3 regions of the Mesorhizobium sp. A623 genome follow, and region 3 is predicted to be linked to each of the others. Evidence: predicted binding sites of a transcription regulator. Region 3 holds the regulator's gene; each other region holds the start of a gene.

Region 1 (5,759 bases), on a different contig from region 3:
ATTTGCATTTGATGCAATTATCAGTAACGACATAGGTCATCGGTCGGCTCCGGGAAGTCCCGTACGTGTCATTCTATGCCGGGGAGGTAACGCCTTTGCCAGTCCCTTGCAAGGGACAGACGCCCATGCAAATCGGCGCAGGCGGAACGAATTTCCAATCGGCCGCATAGGAGCGAACAGGGCCGCCTCACTCATGGCCGAAGAACCGGTCCGTCTGGCGACGTTCCTTTTTAGTCGGCCGGCCGCTGCCGGGATCCCGCTGCGGAGCAGTGACGGCTTCCTTGTTCGAAACGGGCGCAGGCGTCATATCCAGGTAGAGCGTACGGGCCTCTTCCGCCGGGCCGCGTCTTGCGCCCGCCGCAACCACCTTCCAGATGCGGACGGTGCGCTCGAGCGTGAGGGTCAAAACATCCCCCGGCTTGACCAGATCGGATGCCTGCGCTGCTTTGTCGCTGTTGATGCGAACGCGCCCGCCGACCACCAGCTTTGCCGCCAGCGAGCGGGATTTGACCGCCCGCGAAAAGAACAGCCATTTGTCGATGCGCTGGCGACCGTCTGCGGCCATCGGCTTCAGCCGGCGGAAGCGAAGGCCGGTTGCAAGGCCAGCGCCGGCATCATTTCTTCAACTGGTCGCGAAGTGCCGCGAGCTTGGCGAAGGGCGAATCCGGGTCGAAGCGCACGGGGCGTTCCTCGCGCGGCTGGAACGCAGGTTTGCCCGGCGCACCAGCAGAACCGTCCGGCCTGCCCTGCCTATTCGGCCGGTGTCGATCCTGACGCTCACCCTGCGGCTTGCCACGGCCTTCGGTCGGCTGGCCCTCGACAGGCTTGCCCTTGTAGCGGCTGCGGTCGAAGCGCGGGCGGCCTTTGCCCTTGTCGGCTTCGCCGGCCGGTTCGCCAGGTGCCCGTTCTCCAGCGGCCACGGCCGGGGCGTTGCGTGCCTGCCCGCCGCGCGGACGGTTGTCGTTACGATGATTGCCGCGAGGCCGCTCAAAGCGGGCCTGCCGCCACAACAGAATGGGCTTGGGCTGTTCTTCGGGAGCGGGTTCTTCGGCCTTAACGTCCGGTGTGGGAATGTCGGCCGCGATTTCCGGCGCGGCGGCTTCTTCAACGGCTTCTTGGACGGTTTCCGGCGTGGGAGTTTCCGCTGCCGTCTCGACGCTCTCAACCGGAGTTTCGACGGAGGCCGTCGCCTCCACGGGAGCCGCTTCAGCTTCCTCTGCGGGCACAGCCTCGGCTGGCGTCTCCGCAACGGGTTCAGCAACCGGCTGCTCTTCTTCCGCAACGTCAGCGGGCGTGTCCGCCTGCTCTTCCACAGCCTGCGCCGTTTCCGAAGCAGCTTGCGCCGCCGGCTCTGCTAAAGGCATTTCCTCCGCTGCAGGTTCCGCTGCCTCGGCCGAAACTTCGCCAGCGGCATCGGCAGCCGCTGTCTCAGCTGTCTCGGCCTGCTCCGCGCGCGCTGCTTCTTCCGCCGCCTGCTTCGCCTCTTCGGCCTCGCGGGCGGCGGTGTCCTGCGCCTCCAGCCTGGCCTTTACTTCCACCGCCGGCTTCGGATCGGCGCGATAGCCGAGACCCTTGAGGATTTCTTCCATGTCGTCGGCGTTGGCGCCGAGAATCGACATCATCGGTGGCGTCACCATGAAGGCCTGGCCGTCATAGGCGCCTTCCGGTCGCGCGCCGAGGCCCGGCTTCCAGTTGGTCGCCGGGCGGATGAGATCGGCCAGCCGCTCCAGAATGTCGATACGTACGGCTCTGCGGCCGAGATTGCGATAGCCGGCAAGCTTGTAGAAAGCAGGGTCGAAGGCAGGGTCGATGACGACCGAGGTGCGGCCCGAAGCCAGCGCGTGGACCACGTCGCCGAAGCCGGGCTTGTCCTTGCCGTCGTTCTTCAGCGCCCACAAAAGCGTTATCAGCCCCGCCGGCGCCGGCTTGACCAGCGCGGGCACGAACACATGGTAGGCGCCGAAGCGCACGCCGAGGCGGCGCAGGGCCGCGCGGCCTTCCTGTTCCAGCGTCTTCATTTCGCCCGCAATGTCGCGGCGGTTGATGAGGCCGAAATTCTCGACCAACTGGAAGGCGATGCCGCGCGCGATGCCGGAAACCTGCTCGGCGTTCTTCAGATCGACCAGCGGCTTCAAAAGAAGCTCGATCTGGAAATTGACGAAACGTTCCGCCCTGGCCGCGACCTTGTCGCGCGCGGGGCCGGTCAGTTGTTCGTCGGCCAAAAGGACAAGGCGCGGCTTGAGCGCGTCCTCGCCGGCCACAAGCGTGCCGATCGGCGCGCCGATCCAGCGCAGCGTGCCGTCCGAACCCAGTGCGATATCGCCATTGGCGCAAGCCGCAAACCGCTCGGCGCGGGCGTCGAACTCGGTGCCGAGCGCTTTTTGCGCGGCGGCCTTGACCGCCTTGGCGTCTTCGCCGCCAGCGCTCTGGTCGGCGGTAAATCGGAACCCTTGCAACTCGCCAACATGGTGGCCTTCGACAAGAACGGTTCCGGCAGGACTAATTTCAGCTTCAGGCATCGTGTTTTCTCTAAGGCGGCGCATGAGGACGGAAGTCCTGCGGTCTACAAAACGTTTCGTCAACCGCTCATGCAGCGCATCCGACAATCTGTCTTCGATTTCTCGCGTCTTTTGCTGCCAGTGTGCCTGATCGGCAAGCCATCCGGGGCGGTTGGACACGAAAGTCCAGGTTCGGATCTGCGCGATGCGGTGCGACAGCGTGTCGATATCGCCTTCGGTTGTGTCGGCGCGGCGTACCTGTTCGGCCATGTAATTTCCATCGACATGGCCGTGCCGGGCAAGGTCCATGTAGATGGAGGCGATCAGATCGGCATGCTGGGCCGGCGCGATCCGTCGATAGTCGGGCAGGGCGCAGGCTTCCCACAACAGCGCCACGCGTTCGCGCCCCGTTGCCAGCGCGCGGATTTCGGCGTCGCGCGAAAGCTGTTCCAGCGCCTGCGCGTCGACGGCCGGCAAGGCGCGGGTCAGTCCCTCGACCGGCGCATTGGTCTCGATCGAGCGCTTCAGCGCATCGAGGCTGGCAAAGTCGAAAGCGGGGGTGCGCCATTGCAGCACTTTCACCGGCTCGAAATCGTGGCCTTCGATCTTCTGGATCAGATCGTCGTCGAACGGATCGACCCGACCGGTGACGCCAAAGGTGCCGTCGCGCAGATGCCGCCCGGCGCGGCCGGCGATCTGGCCAAGCTCGGCGGCGGTGAGTTGGCGATACTGGAAGCCGTCGAACTTGCGGTTCTGGGCGAAGGCGACATGATCGACGTCGAGATTGAGCCCCATGCCGATGGCATCGGTGGCGATCAGGTAATCGACGTCGCCGGACTGGTAGAGCGCCACCTGCGCATTGCGGGTGCGGGGGCTGAGTGCGCCGAGCACGACGGCGGCACCCCCTTGCTGGCGGCGGATCAGTTCGGCGATGGCGTAGACCTCGTCCGCCGAAAAGGCGACGATGGCCGTGCGGCGCGGCAGCCGCGTCAGCTTTTTCGAGCCGGCATAGGCAAGGTGCGAAAGGCGCGGCCGCGTCACCACGGAAACGCCGCGCAACAGCTTTTGCAGGATGCCGTGCATGGTGGCCGCGCCCAGAAGCAGCGTTTCCTGACGGCCGCGCAGATGCAGGATGCGGTCGGTAAAGATATGGCCGCGCTCCAGGTCGCCGGCAAGCTGCACTTCATCCAGCGCAACGAATGCCACATCGGTTTCGCGCGGCGTCGCTTCCACGGTGCAGACCGAATATTTCGCACCCTTGGGCTGGATTTTTTCCTCGCCGGTTATCAGCGCCACCTTGTGGGCGCCGACCTTCTCGCAAACGCGGGCATAGACTTCGCGTGCAAGCAGCCGCAGCGGCAGGCCGATGATGCCGCTTTCATGCGCCACCATCCGTTCGATGGCCAGATGCGTCTTGCCGGTATTGGTCGGCCCCAGAACGGCGGTCACGTCACGGCCGGACAGGATCAGCGGGTCGGTCTGTTTGGGCTGGATGTTCATCGACGCGGAAGAAAAACCTTATAGGCCGTAGGGACGAACGACACATAGGCATTTGACAGCCCAAGCGAAAGCCGAATGTTCCTGCTCCGTGTCGTGCCTCTCTCTCGAGAGCGGGTCTGCGGCGCGGAATTAACAAGTGGAACGGGACTGGAACGAATCGGCGACGAATCGCTGACTCGGCCTGATTCAGGGTTTGTTCACGGCTACATGTAGTTCTTTCTCGCGGAGATTTACCACATGCTGAATCACGGAGGCTCGCCGTGATGCCAGTGGAGCCGCCGCCGTTAACTTCTGCCGGCGGGTGGCCGTCGAGTCAGGGTTTCGCTCCTGCAAAGCCTTGAAATCTTTTATCTTTTGCTAACGGACGTTAACCCTTTTCTGCCGCTTCGCGCGCTCTCCATTAACCTATCGGCCAAAACCGGAACGAAACGGCGACGAATCAGCGATGGGCAAATTTTCCCGTTTTGTTCACGGCAACATCTTGTGTTGTGTACAGCTTGTCCACCGACAATCCACAGGCCGGACGCAGGGGCGGACCGACAAGGGCGGCCGCCGTTAAGGCTTGCGTGCCGGATCGGGACAGGTGGCCAGAAAAAAGGCGGCCCGCAAGCGGCCCGCCTTAACCATGTGATGCTCGTGCGTTCAGGTGAAATACTGTCCGCCATTGGCCGTGATGGTCGAGCCTGTGATGAAGCTGGCATCGTCGGAGGCCAGGAAAACCACGCAGCGCGCGATTTCTTCCGGCTCGCCGAGCCGCCCGACCGGGATCTGGGCGATGATGGATTCGCGTACCTTTTCGGGAACCGCCATGACCATGTCGGTGGCGATGTAGCCGGGACAGATTGCATTGACCGTGATGCCCGCGCGCGCGCCCTCTTGTGCAAGGGCTTTCGTGAAGCCGATGTCGCCGGCCTTGGAGGCGGAATAGTTGGCCTGGGCGAACTGGCCCTTCTGGCCGTTGATGGAAGAGATGGTAATGACGCGGCCGAACTTGCGCTCACGCATGCCATTCCAGAGCGGATGCGTCATGTTGAAGGCGCCGTTGAGGTTGGTGTCGATCACCTCTTTCCACTGCTCGCGGGTCATCTTGTGGAACGGCGCGTCGCGGGTGATGCCGGCATTGTTGACCAGCACAGAGACCGGACCGAGGTCGGCTTCGACCTGTTTTATGCCGGCGGCGCAGGCATCATAGTCGGCAACCGACCATTTGTAGGTCTTGATGCCCGTATCGGCGGTGAATTTCTGTGCCGCCTCGTCATTGCCGCAGTAGTTCGCAGCCACTGTATAGCCGGCCTTCTTGAGGGCTATCGCAATGGCCGCGCCGATGCCGCGCGTGCCGCCTGTGACGATTGCAACCTTGGTCATGAATGTTCTCCTCCCGTTGGTTGGAGAAGCGAATAGAGAGTAGCGAATTGCGAGTAGGGAAGTCGTCCCGACTGGTTTTCGCTCTTCTCGCCCTATTCGCTACCCCCTATTGGCCATTCGCTCAGTTCATCGCTTCCACGCACATGGCGACGCCCATGCCGCCGCCTATGCACAGCGTGGCAAGACCCTTCTTCGCGCCGCGGCGCTTCATTTCGAACACCAGCGTGTTGAAGACGCGTGCGCCCGAAGCGCCGATCGGATGGCCGATGGCGATCGCGCCGCCATTGACGTTGACGATCGCCGGGTCCCAGCCCATGTCCTTGTTGACGGCGCAGGCCTGCGCGGCGAAGGCCTCGTTGGCCTCGACCAGATCGAGATCGCCGACCGACCAGCCTG
Region 2 (5,759 bases), on a different contig from region 3:
AGCACGCCGAGCAGGAAGGCCGAGAAAAAGACCTGCAGCGAGATAACGACCAGCGTCAGCCCGACAATGACGACGCGCGGGATTTCCGAATCGTTCAGTGGACCGAAACCGAGATTGGCCCATCGCAGCACGGCGTAGCCGAAAAACAAGATTCCGCCGGCAAAGCAGATGCCGGCATTGACGGCGAGCCGGTCGGTGCTGATGCTCGTGGACAGCCAGTTGGACCCGCGCGTGCTCGGCAGCATGCCGGTTTTCTCGGCATAGCAGCGCGATATCACGCCGAAGGTCAGCAATTGCACGCCGGAAATAATCATGAAGCAGGCCGCGGTGAATGTGTTCAGGTCGAGCGACATATTGTCGATGACGCGCAACGGCCCGAACAGCAGCAGTGCCGCAAACACCGCGCCGACGCCGCACAGGGCCGCGCCGGGAATGAAGAACAGCCAGCGTGGATTGTAGACCAGCAGGAATTTCAGGTGACGCCAGCCGTCGCGCCATGTTCGCAAGTGCGGCGGGCGACTGCGCCCGTCCGGCTTCAGCGTCGTCGGCACTTCCTCGATGCGCAGGCCGGCCAATGCGCTGCGCACCACCATCTCGCTGGCGAATTCCATGCCCGTGGTTTGCAGGTCGAGCTTGCGAATCGCTTCCGTGTTGAAGCCGCGCAGGCCGCAGTGGAAATCGCCTGCCTCGATGCGGAAAAACAGGCGGCCGATGAAGCTGAGGACCGGATTGCCGAGATAGCGGTGGAGCGGCGGCATGGCGCCGGGCTCGATGCCACCCTGGAAGCGGTTGCCCATGACGAGGTCGGCGCCGTCGCGCAGCCGCGCCACAAACGCGTCCAGCGCGGAAAAATCATAGCTGTCGTCGGCATCGCCCATGATGACGAAACGGCCCCTGGCGCTCGCAATGCCGCCCAGAAGTGCCGCGCCATAGCCTTTCTGCGCAACCGGGACGACGCGTGCGCCCAGTTCCGTGGCGATCGCCTGCGATCCGTCCGTGCTGCCATTGTCGGCGATCAGGACCTCGCCGGAAATGCCGGCCGCGTCGAGAAAGGCTTGGGCCTTGCCGATGCAGACGGCCAGCGTTTCGGCCTCGTTGAGGCAAGGCATCAGCAGCGTCAATTCGACTTGGCCGATAGCTGCGGCGCGCGTGGGAGTGACTGCGTTCATGGTTGTGACCCCGCCCAAAACACCCGCCGCGGCCAAGGGAGCCGGCGGCCTTTACTGGGACCCTTGCACGGCAAGCCTTAAAAAACCGATGACATGAACCGTTGATTTTCATGTAACCCGCCCTGACCTTCCGACGCGATTGGCATGGAGCCAGCAAGCCTGTAAGGCAAAGCGACAATTCGCTGCTTGCCGGAGAACTTCCATGGCCATGAAAATCGCCGTCCAGATGGACCACATTTCCACCGTCTCGATCGCGGGCGACACCTCGTTCGCGCTTTCGCTGGAGGCGCAACGGCGAGGGCACCAGCTTTTCCACTACACGCCCGACCGGCTTTCGATGCGCGACGGCAAGGTGTTCGCCCGCATCGAGGAGATGACGGTGCGCGACGAAGAGAAAAATCATTATTCGCTTGGCGCTCCGGTGCGCACGGACCTGGCGGAGATGGACGTGATCCTGCTGCGCCAGGACCCGCCCTTCGACATGAACTACATCACCACCACCCACATGCTGGAGCGCATCCACCCGAAGACGCTGGTGGTCAACGACCCGGCCTGGGTGCGCAACAGCCCGGAAAAGATATTCGTCACCGAATTTCCCGATTTGATGCCGGAAACGCTGATCACCAAGGACGTGCACGAGGTCGATGCGTTCCGCAAGGAGTTCGGCGACATCATCATCAAGCCGCTTTACGGTAATGGTGGCGCCGGCGTCTTCCATCTCAACGAGACGGACCGCAATTTGACCTCGCTGCTCGAAATGTTCGCGCAGCTATCGCGCGAGCCGTTCATCGTGCAGCGCTATCTCAAGGATGTGCGCAAGGGCGACAAGCGCATCATCCTGATCGACGGCGAGGCCGTCGGCGCGGTCAACCGGGTGCCTTCGGCAACCGAATCGCGCTCGAACATGCATGTCGGCGGCCGCGCGGAGAAGTCCGACCTGACGGAACGCGAGCGCGAAATCTGCGCCCGCATCGGGCCTTCCTTGAAGGAGCGCGGCTTCATCCTCGTCGGCATCGACGTTATCGGCGACTACATGACCGAGATCAACGTCACCTCGCCGACCGGCATTCGCGAGATCAAGCGCTTCGGCGGGGCCGACGTCGCCAGTCTGTTCTGGGACGCGGTCGAAGACAAGCGCCGGGGCTGACGGCCGAAGCGGGGCTGCGGGGCCCTGCCGTTTGTTCCAGCCATGCAACCTGGCACAACTCGGTTGCACCCTGGCCGCTAGATTGTTCTTGTAATGTTCTTGATTTGACCGCCTGGATGTGCTTGTCTGGCCCCAGGGTGACGGGCGGTCGATCAAGAGAGACGCGCCCGTCCTTGGGGCAAAGGAATGGTTTCTCGCGTTCGCACCGTGGCGTTCCAGGGCATCGAGGCCGTTCCGGTCGACGTGCAGGTGATGGTCGCGCCCGGCAAGGTCGGCATGTCGATCGTCGGTCTGCCCGACAAGGCGGTGGCCGAAAGCCGAGAGCGGGTGCAGGCGGCACTCCATGCCTCCGGCCTGTCGATGCCGGCCCGAAAAGTCACGATCAACCTCGCCCCCGCCGACCTGCCCAAGGAAGGCAGCCACTACGATTTGCCGATCGCGCTCGGCCTGATGGCCGCACTTGGCGCTATTCCCGGCGACATGCTGGCCGGCTATGTGGTGCTTGGCGAACTGTCGCTTGACGGCACCACTGCCGCAGTCGCCGGCGCGCTGCCGGCGGCTATCGGGGCGAATGCCGAAGGAAAGGGCCTGATCTGTCCTTTCGCCTGCGGGCCGGAGGCGGCGTGGGCAGGTGCCGACATCGACATTCTGGCGCCGCGCAGCCTGATCGCCATCGCCAATCATTTTCGAGGGACACAGGTGCTGTCGCGGCCGGAGCCTGGCATGCATGCATCCGCCAGCGATTTGCCCGATCTCGCCGATATCAAGGGCCAGGAAACGGCCAAGCGCGCGCTGGAGGTGGCGGCTGCCGGCGGCCATAATCTCTTGATGGTCGGGCCGCCAGGGTCAGGCAAGTCGATGCTGGCGCAGCGGCTGCCGTCGATCCTGCCGCCGCTGGCGCCTAAGGAACTGCTCGAGGTTTCGATGATCGCCTCGGTCGCCGGCGAACTCGGCGAAGGCAAGCTGACGGACCGGCGGCCGTTCCGCTCGCCGCATCACTCCGCCTCGATGGCCTCCATGGTCGGCGGCGGGCTTCGCGCCCGGCCGGGTGAGGTTTCGCTGGCTCATCATGGCGTTCTGTTCCTCGACGAATTCCCCGAATTTTCGCCGCAGACGCTGGACGCCCTGCGCCAGCCGCTGGAAACCGGCGAGTGCATGATCGCGCGCGTCAACCACCGTACCACCTACCCCGCGCGCATTCAGTTGGTGGCGGCGATGAACCCGTGCCGTTGCGGCATGGCCGGCGAACCAGGCTACCGCTGCGTGCGCGGCGAGCGTTGCCGCACCGACTATCAGGCACGCATTTCCGGGCCGCTGCTCGACCGCATCGACTTGCGGATAGAAGTGCCGGCGGTGTCGGCAAGCGACCTGATCCGCCCGGGCCGGGCTGAAAACAGTGCGGCGGTGGCGCAGCGGGTGGCGCGCGCCAGAACTATCCAGCGCGAGCGTTTCGAGCGGCTTGGCATTTTCGGCGTCACCACGAACGCGCATTGCCCGCCGGCCATTATCGAGCAGATCGCCGCGCCCGACGCCGCCGGAATGGCGCTGTTGAGCGACGCCAGCGAAAAGCTGGGCTTTTCCGCGCGCGCCTATCACCGCGTGCTGAAGGTGGCGCGCACGCTTGCCGATCTCGATGCCAGCGAGACGGTGGGCCGTCTTCACCTGGCGGAAGCGATCGCCTACCGGATGAACTCGCAACGATTGGCGCAGGCAGCCTGAAGTACGGCTTCATCCGCCCCGTTTAATGCAACAATGAAAGCGACGTGGACTGCTGGTCGTCCTGTGGCCTGCGGGTTCTGCCGGTGCCGGACCCGCAGATGCCAAATCCAAGGGCGGCCGCCCTTTTGTATCCCGGCGGCTTGGCCACGCTCGCCACGAACGTCTACGGATCAGTAGTTTTCTTTGCGATCCACCAGATTCTGCAGTTTCTCGCCACGCTCGAAGGCATCCATCTGCCTCAGCATGCCCGGCACGAGGTGCGTCGGGTCCGAAGTCGCTGCCGCGTGCGGCGTCACGAACACCTTCGGGTGCCCCCAAAGCGGGCTGGTCTTGGGCAGCGGCTCGACCTCGAAGACGTCCAGGCTCGCCTCCTTCAACGTGCCGTCGTCCAGCGCGCGCAGGATGTCGGCATCCTTCTGCAACCGCCCGCGCCCGGCATTGATGAGCACCGCGCCGCCCAGGCCGTTGCGCCTACGCAGTTCCTTCAGCACGCCATAATTCACCATGCCCTGCGTCGCAGGCGTCAGAGGCAGGAGCACAACCAGTATATCGGTCGAATTCAGGAACGGGATCAGTCCGCTTTCGCCAGCGAAAGTGGTGACGCCGGCCACGGCTTTTTCGGTGCGCGACCAACCGTTGACCCGGAAGCCGAGCGCCAGCAGCGCCGCCGCCGCCGCCTGGCCGAGGTTTCCCAGCCCCATGATGCCGACGGCGATGTCGCCAGCCGGCCGCTGCGGCGGCTCATGCCAGATCTTCTTCTGCTGCTGGGCACGGTAGAGAATGCCCTGGCGGTGATGGTCGATCACGCGCCACACGACATATTCGGTCATGTGCTGGGTAAGGTTGTCGGCCACGACCTTGACGATCGGCACATCGGGGACGGTCGCATCGGCGAAGATATGATCGACGCCGGCGCCGACGGAAAAGATCGCGCGCAGATTGGGCAGGCCCGACAAAAGGTTCGGCCGCTGCTTCCAAACCACCGCATAGGTGATCGAGGGATCGTTGGGACCGTCCGGCTCCATCGCCACCTCGCGCTCGGCAGACAGCAATTCGTGCCAGCGTTGCGGATGGAAGCCGGTGATGGCGAGCAGGACGCGGCCTTTTTCCAATGTGGGCATGTTGTGTCGGGTCTCCTACGAATGCGCTACTGACTGACGATCCCGGCGGGCGCCGTTTCTATCCTGAAGGCAGCAGAAATCAGCGCCCGAGTATAGTCGGTTTGCGGGTTTTCGAAAATCTGCTCGCAAGAGCCGGCCTCGACCACCTTGCCGTTGCGCATGACGATGACGTCGTTGGCCAGCGCCCGCACCACCTTCAGGTCATGGCTGATGAACAGATAAGCGAGGTCGTGCCTGGCCTGCAGGTCGCGCAACAGATCCACGACCTGCGCCTGCACGCTCATGTCGAGCGCCGATGTTGGTTCGTCCAGCATGACGAAACGCGGCTTCAGCACCATGGCGCGGGCGATGGCAATGCGCTGGCGCTGGCCGCCGGAAAATTCATGCGGGTAGCGGATGCGGGTCGCAGCATCCAGGCCGACTTCCTTCAGCACGGCAACGACACGCGCGTCGCGCTCGTCAGCTGACAGTTTCGGCTCGTGGATTTTCAGGCCTTCCTCGATGATCTCCGACACCGACATGCGCGGGCTGAGCGAGCCGTAGGGATCCTGGAAGACGATCTGCAATTCGCGCCGCAGCGGCCGCATGTCGTTGAAGGAAAGC
Region 3 (5,759 bases):
AACGCGCAGGCGCTGCGGGCCATGCTCGGCGGAGCGCCAGGCGCGTTCCGCGACACCGTGCTAATGAACGCGGGTGCCGGCCTTGTCATTGCCGGAAGGGCAACGACGCTTGCCGACGGCATGCAGACCGCCGCCCAGACGATCGACAGCGGCCGCGCGCTTGCCATGCTCGACGCGCTTGTGAAAGTATCGAACGAATAGAGCCATGGCCGATATCCTGCGCAAGATCGAAGCCTACAAGCGCGACGAGATCGCCGCCGCCAAGGCCCGCACGCCGCTGGCCGAGATTAAGGCGCGCGCCGCCGATGCTGACGCGCCGCGCGGCTTTCTGGCGGCACTGGAAGCCAAGCGGAGCGCCAAAAAATTCGGCCTGATTGCCGAGATCAAGAAGGCAAGCCCCTCAAAAGGTCTGATCCGGGCCGATTTCGACCCGCCGGTGCTGGCGAAAGCCTACGAGACGGGCGGCGCTGCCTGCCTTTCCGTGCTGACTGATGGGCCGTCCTTCCAGGGTGCGCCGGAATTTCTGACCGGTGCGCGGGCGGCAGTCGCCCTGCCCGCTTTGCGCAAGGACTTCCTGTTCGATCCCTATCAAGTTTATGAGGCGCGCGCCTGGGGCGCGGATGCCATCCTCATCATCATGGCCAGCGTCGATGACGCCATGGCGCGAGAACTGGAAGACACCGCCTTCGCGCTGGGCATGGACGCGCTGATCGAGGTGCATGACGAGGCCGAACTGGAACGCGCGCTAAAGCTCGAATCGCGGCTGATCGGCATCAACAACCGCAATCTGCGCACGTTCGAAACCAGCCTGGACGTGTCCGAGCGGCTGGCCTCGATGGTCCCAGTGGGCCGGCTTCTGGTCAGCGAGAGCGGTATTTTTTCGCACGAAGACTGCAAGCGGCTGGAAAAGAGCCATATCGGCACGTTCCTGATTGGCGAAAGCCTGATGCGGCAGGAAGATGTGGCGCAGGCGACACGGCTGCTGCTGACCGGGGCGGCCACCGCCGCGGAACATGTCTAGCCGCCTCACCCATCTCGGTGCGCAGGGCGAGGCGCATATGGTCGATGTCGGCGACAAGGCCGAGACTACCCGCACGGCGATTGCCGAGGGGTTCGTGACCATGCTGCCCGAAACGCTGGCGATGATCCTCGCCGGCAACGCCAAGAAGGGCGACGTGCTCGGCACCGCGCGCATTGCCGGCATCATGGCCGCCAAGAAGACGCACGAACTAATCCCGCTCTGCCATCCGCTGCTTTTGACCAAAGTGTCGGTCGACATCGAACCGGATCATGCTTTGCCCGGCCTTAAAATTACCGCGCTGGCCCGCGTCACCGCCAAGACCGGCGTCGAGATGGAGGCGCTGACCGCCGCTTCCGTCGCCTGCCTGACCATCTACGACATGGCCAAGGCGGTCGACCGCGCCATGGTGATTTCCGGCATCCGGCTGGTGGAAAAGATTGGCGGCAAATCCGGTCACTATCAAGCGGAAGCGTGAAATGGCGCTGATCCCGGTTTCCGAAGCGCTTGAACGCCTGTTGGCCGGCGCAGAGCCGCTGGCCGGCGAAAGTGTCCCCCTGCTCGAGGCGATGGACCGCGTGCTGGCCGAGCCGATCGTGGCGCTGCGCACCCAGCCGCCCTTCGACGCATCCGCCATGGACGGCTATGCGGTGCGTTTCGCCGATATCGCCACCCTGCCCGCACGGCTGTCGGTGATCGGCACGGCGCCGGCCGGTCGCAGCTTTGCCGGCAGCGTTAACGCGGGCCAGGCCGTGCGCATCTTCACTGGCGCGCCGCTACCCGAAGGCGCAGACACCATCGTCATCCAGGAAAACGTCCACGATCTGGGCAACGCGACCGTCGAGGTGCTGGAGCCGACGGACAAGGGCCGCAACATCCGCCGCGCCGGCCTCGATTTCGTTACCGGTGACGTTCTTCTGGAGGCCGGCCGCCTGCTCGATCCGGCGGCCCTTTCGCTCGCGGCCTCCGCCAATCATCCAAGCGTGAGCGTGGTGCGGAGGCCGCTGGTCGCCATCATCGCCACCGGCGACGAATTGCGCGCACCGGGCAGCGTGCTCGGCCCCGGCCAGATCATCTCGTCCAACGCCTACGGGGTCGCTGCAACCGCACATTCGGTCGGCGCGCGCGCGCTCGATCTCGGCATTGCGGCGGACCGCAGGGAGGCCATCGCCGCGCTGGTGCGGCAGGCCGTGGCAGCCGGTGCCGATGTCATCGTCACGCTGGGGGGGGCTTCCGTCGGCGACCACGATCTCGTCCACGACGTGCTTGCCGAGGAGGGCATGGTGCTGGACTTCTGGAAGGTGGCGATGCGCCCCGGCAAGCCGCTGATGTCGGGTCGGCTGGACAATGTCCGCTGCATCGGCCTGCCCGGCAACCCAGTCGCCAGCCTGGTGTGCTCTCAGCTTTTCCTCAAGCCGCTGCTTGCGCGCCTTGGCGGCCGCGCCTACCGCCCCGACCTGCGCGAGGCGCTTCTCGGCGCACCCATGCCGGCCAACGATCTGCGCCAGGACTATGTTCGCGCGGCGGTGCGCGACGATACAGGCGCGCTGGTGGCGACGCCGTTCGGTGTTCAGGATTCGTCGATGCTGCGAAGAATGACTGAAGCGGGCGGCCTGATCGTGCGCGAACCCTTTGCGCCTGCCGCGCAGGCCGGCGACGCCTGCCGCGTGCTGATGTTACGCTGAACAAATCGTCAACACATTCATTAAACTTTAAATGGTTGCGGAACACAACTGGAACAGATACTGTTTGTTCTGGTTTTGTTTTTCCGATTCCATATCGGACCGCCGGGGGCCGCCATGCTGACGCGCAAGCAACACGAACTGCTTCTCTTCATCAACGAAAGGCTGAAGGAGAGCGGCGTTCCGCCCTCCTTCGACGAGATGAAGGATGCGCTCGATCTTGCCTCGAAGTCGGGGATTCATCGCCTGATTACCGCACTGGAGGAACGCGGCTTCATCCGGCGGCTTCCCAACCGCGCACGTGCTCTCGAAGTCTTGCGCATGCCGGAATCGCTGACGCCCAGTTTCAACGGGGCGCGCAAATTTTCGCCCAGCGTCATTCAGGGCGGCCAGGGTCAGAATGGTTCGGGCCAGGGCAATTCGGGCGGGCAAGGCAAGAACTCTCGGCTGCAGAGCGCGGGCAATGACGACGATGTCGCCGCCAATGTCTCGATCCCGGTCATGGGACGCATCGCCGCCGGCGTGCCGATCGACGCCATCCAGCACAAGACGCATTCGATCTCGGTTCCGCCGGACATGATCATGGGCGGTGAGCACTACGCGCTGGAGGTGAAGGGCGATTCGATGATCGAGGCCGGCATCTTCGACGGCGATACGGTCATCATCCGCAATGCCAACACCGCCAATCCCGGCGAAATTATCGTCGCCCTCGTCGATGAGGAAGAAGCCACGTTGAAGCGGTTTCGCCGCAAGGGCGCGTCCATCGCGCTTGAAGCCGCCAATCCCGCCTACGAAACGCGCATCTTCGGACCTGACAGGGTCAAGGTGCAGGGCAAACTGGTCGGGTTGATCCGACGTTACTGAGTCGACGGCCTTCCTGAACTGGCATGGCAAATGCTACTCGGCCGTCGTGTTCAAAACGCTGACTTAATCCAGCAAGATCGCTCGACAGCCGCCGCGTTGGGCTCAATCGTCGCCCGCTGTGGTGACACCGGTCGTTTTGGTTCTTGTCCGAACCACCTTTTTATAAGGCGGCAAGCCGCGGGCCTCGCGTGAAAACTTCCGCTGCGTGTGCCAGGGCCGATAGTGTTCTTCGACGGCGAAACGGATTTCCGCCGGTACTGCTGCCGATTGCCGGTTGAAGAATATCTCGACGCTGCCGGAGCGAGCCAGTTGGCGCTTGGTGATCACCGTGACCAGCGGATCGCGGCATGGGTCGGAGGCGGTCGCGTCGTCGATGATGATCACGCTCGCGAAGGCGCAGGCGGGTCTGGCCGCCTTGGCGTCCTGCGCATGGGCAACCAGCGCGCCGGCCTCGTGACGGGCGACACACAGGCCTTGCGCGCACAGGAACGGCGTTCCCGGCGGTAGTTCCATGCTGTCGGCAAGGTCGAACTCGAGGGTTTTGGCCCCTGAGGTTTTAACCTTGACCATCTCCGGCTTAATGACGGTTTCGGCATTGAGCGCGCGGCGCCAATTGTCGATGGTGAACGCGTTGGGTCGAGGTCGGTTGACCGCCAGTTCGCTTCCGCCGATCGACACGGCGACAAGCCGAGCGTCCTCCGACACCAGCACGTCCGGCGTCTTCACCATGGGCACCGCCAGCAGACCGGCAATCGCCAGGGGTAGTGCGGCAAGCCGTAGCCAGGTGGTCGCCATCGTGGCAAAGACCAGCGCGCCGGTGATGAACAGCACCGACTGGACGGAAACGAGGCCGACCGCGTCGATGGGCGAGCGCGCCGCGATCCAGTCGGATATGACGATCATCGCGGCCAGCCCCCTGCCCATGACATAGAGGAAGGGGCCATCCGCGCCGAACGGCATGGCCAGCGCGGCAAGCACGGCAAACGGCATGACGATGACCGAGACGATGGGCATCACCGCCAGATTGGCAAACAGGCTGAGCGGCGCGACGCGCTGGAAATGCCACATGGCATAAAGCGTCGTAGCGCCTCCGGCGATGATGGACGTCATCGCGAGACCGCCCATTCCCGCCAGGAATTTGCGTGACAGAAGCCTGCGACAGAGCGGCGCGCGGGCACCTTGCCGCCTGCCCGCCCCGACCGGTAATCGGACCAGCCGGCATAGGCGCCGACCAGGGCCGCGGTTGCCGCAAACGACATCTGGAAGCTCGGGCCGACGACCTCGTGCGGCGACACCACGATCACCGCAATGGCGGAAATGGCCAGATTGCGCATGGTCAGCGCCGCGCGGTCGAACAGCACGGCCAGCAGCATGACCGCCAGCATGATGAAACTGCGCTCGGCGGCCACCACGACGCCCGAAATGGCAAGATAGGCGGCGATGGAAAAGAGCGCGGCGGCGGCGGCATATTTTTTCACCGGCCGGCGCGAGGAGAAATCGGGAAACAGCGCGAACCCGCCGCGCAGCAGCAGCATGATCGTGCCGGCAACCAGCGCCATGTGCAGGCCAGAAATCGAGATGATGTGGTAAATGCCAGTCTTGCGCATGGCTTCGTTGATGGCGTCCGGGATGCCGGCGCGCACGCCAACGATCAGCGCGGCGGCGATCTCGCCTTCGGGACCGCCGACGCTTTGCCGAATACGGCCGGCAATGGCTTCGCGCGCGTTTTCGATCGCGGACGCCACCCTTGCCGATACCGGCATCGACGCCGAGGCAACCCGCTTCGGATTGCTCAGGAAGAAGCCGCTCGCGCCGATACCGTCGAAATAACTCTGGAAGGAATAGTCGTAGCTGTCGGGCCGCACCGGGCCGGTCGGCGGCAAAAGCCGGACATAACCGTTCAGCACAGAACCTGCGGTAACGCCTTGCGGAATCGTACGCGCGGACAGCCGTACCCGCTCCGGCGCATAACGCAGCGTCGGCCTCGCCGTCGAGAGTACGTCGAGGGTCAGCCTGACACGGCCGGTTTCCATCTGATCGACCGACACGACCCGCCCGGTCAGGCTAGTCGATATTTCCGATCCCATGGTCTGGGTGCCGGCACGCCACGTCTCGATCTTGGCTGCGAGGAAGCCAAGGCTGCATAGCAGGGCGGCGGTCAGGCAGAGATACGGTAACGGACGCGCGCGCGACAG

What was found. The regulator LexA, encoded in region 3, represses DNA repair genes until DNA is damaged. The targets are predictions, from matches to a motif close to TGTTCNNNNTGTGTTCNG.
Region 1: a site for LexA is predicted at 4,136-4,153, ahead of ACX3P1_RS07605 (helicase-related protein). Genes of this name have one in related genera too.
Region 2: a site for LexA is predicted at 2,400-2,417, ahead of ACX3P1_RS17220 (YifB family Mg chelatase-like AAA ATPase). Genes of this name have one in related genera too.

Annotation. Positions count from the first base shown of each region.
Region 1 is NZ_JBTMXB010000005.1:170,276-176,034, forward strand. It holds gene fdxA (ferredoxin FdxA) at 1-40, opposite strand, end outside; gene ACX3P1_RS07600 (RNA-binding S4 domain-containing protein) at 188-565, opposite strand; gene ACX3P1_RS07605 (helicase-related protein) at 615-3,998, opposite strand; gene phbB (acetoacetyl-CoA reductase) at 4,641-5,363, opposite strand; gene ACX3P1_RS07615 (acetyl-CoA C-acetyltransferase) at 5,485-5,759, opposite strand, start outside.
Region 2 is NZ_JBTMXB010000016.1:65,980-71,738, forward strand. It holds gene ACX3P1_RS17210 (glycosyltransferase family 2 protein) at 1-1,169, opposite strand, end outside; gene gshB (glutathione synthase) at 1,372-2,316, shown strand; gene ACX3P1_RS17220 (YifB family Mg chelatase-like AAA ATPase) at 2,503-4,035, shown strand; gene ACX3P1_RS17225 (2-hydroxyacid dehydrogenase) at 4,206-5,147, opposite strand; gene ACX3P1_RS17230 (ABC transporter ATP-binding protein) at 5,183-5,759, opposite strand, start outside.
Region 3 is NZ_JBTMXB010000004.1:124,605-130,363, reverse strand. It holds gene trpD (anthranilate phosphoribosyltransferase) at 1-201, shown strand, start outside; gene trpC (indole-3-glycerol phosphate synthase TrpC) at 206-1,021, shown strand; gene moaC (cyclic pyranopterin monophosphate synthase MoaC) at 1,014-1,496, shown strand; gene ACX3P1_RS06240 (molybdopterin molybdotransferase MoeA) at 1,498-2,703, shown strand; gene lexA (transcriptional repressor LexA) at 2,818-3,564, shown strand; gene ACX3P1_RS06230 (ComEC/Rec2 family competence protein) at 3,667-4,674, opposite strand; gene ACX3P1_RS06225 (ComEC/Rec2 family competence protein) at 4,671-5,759, opposite strand, start outside.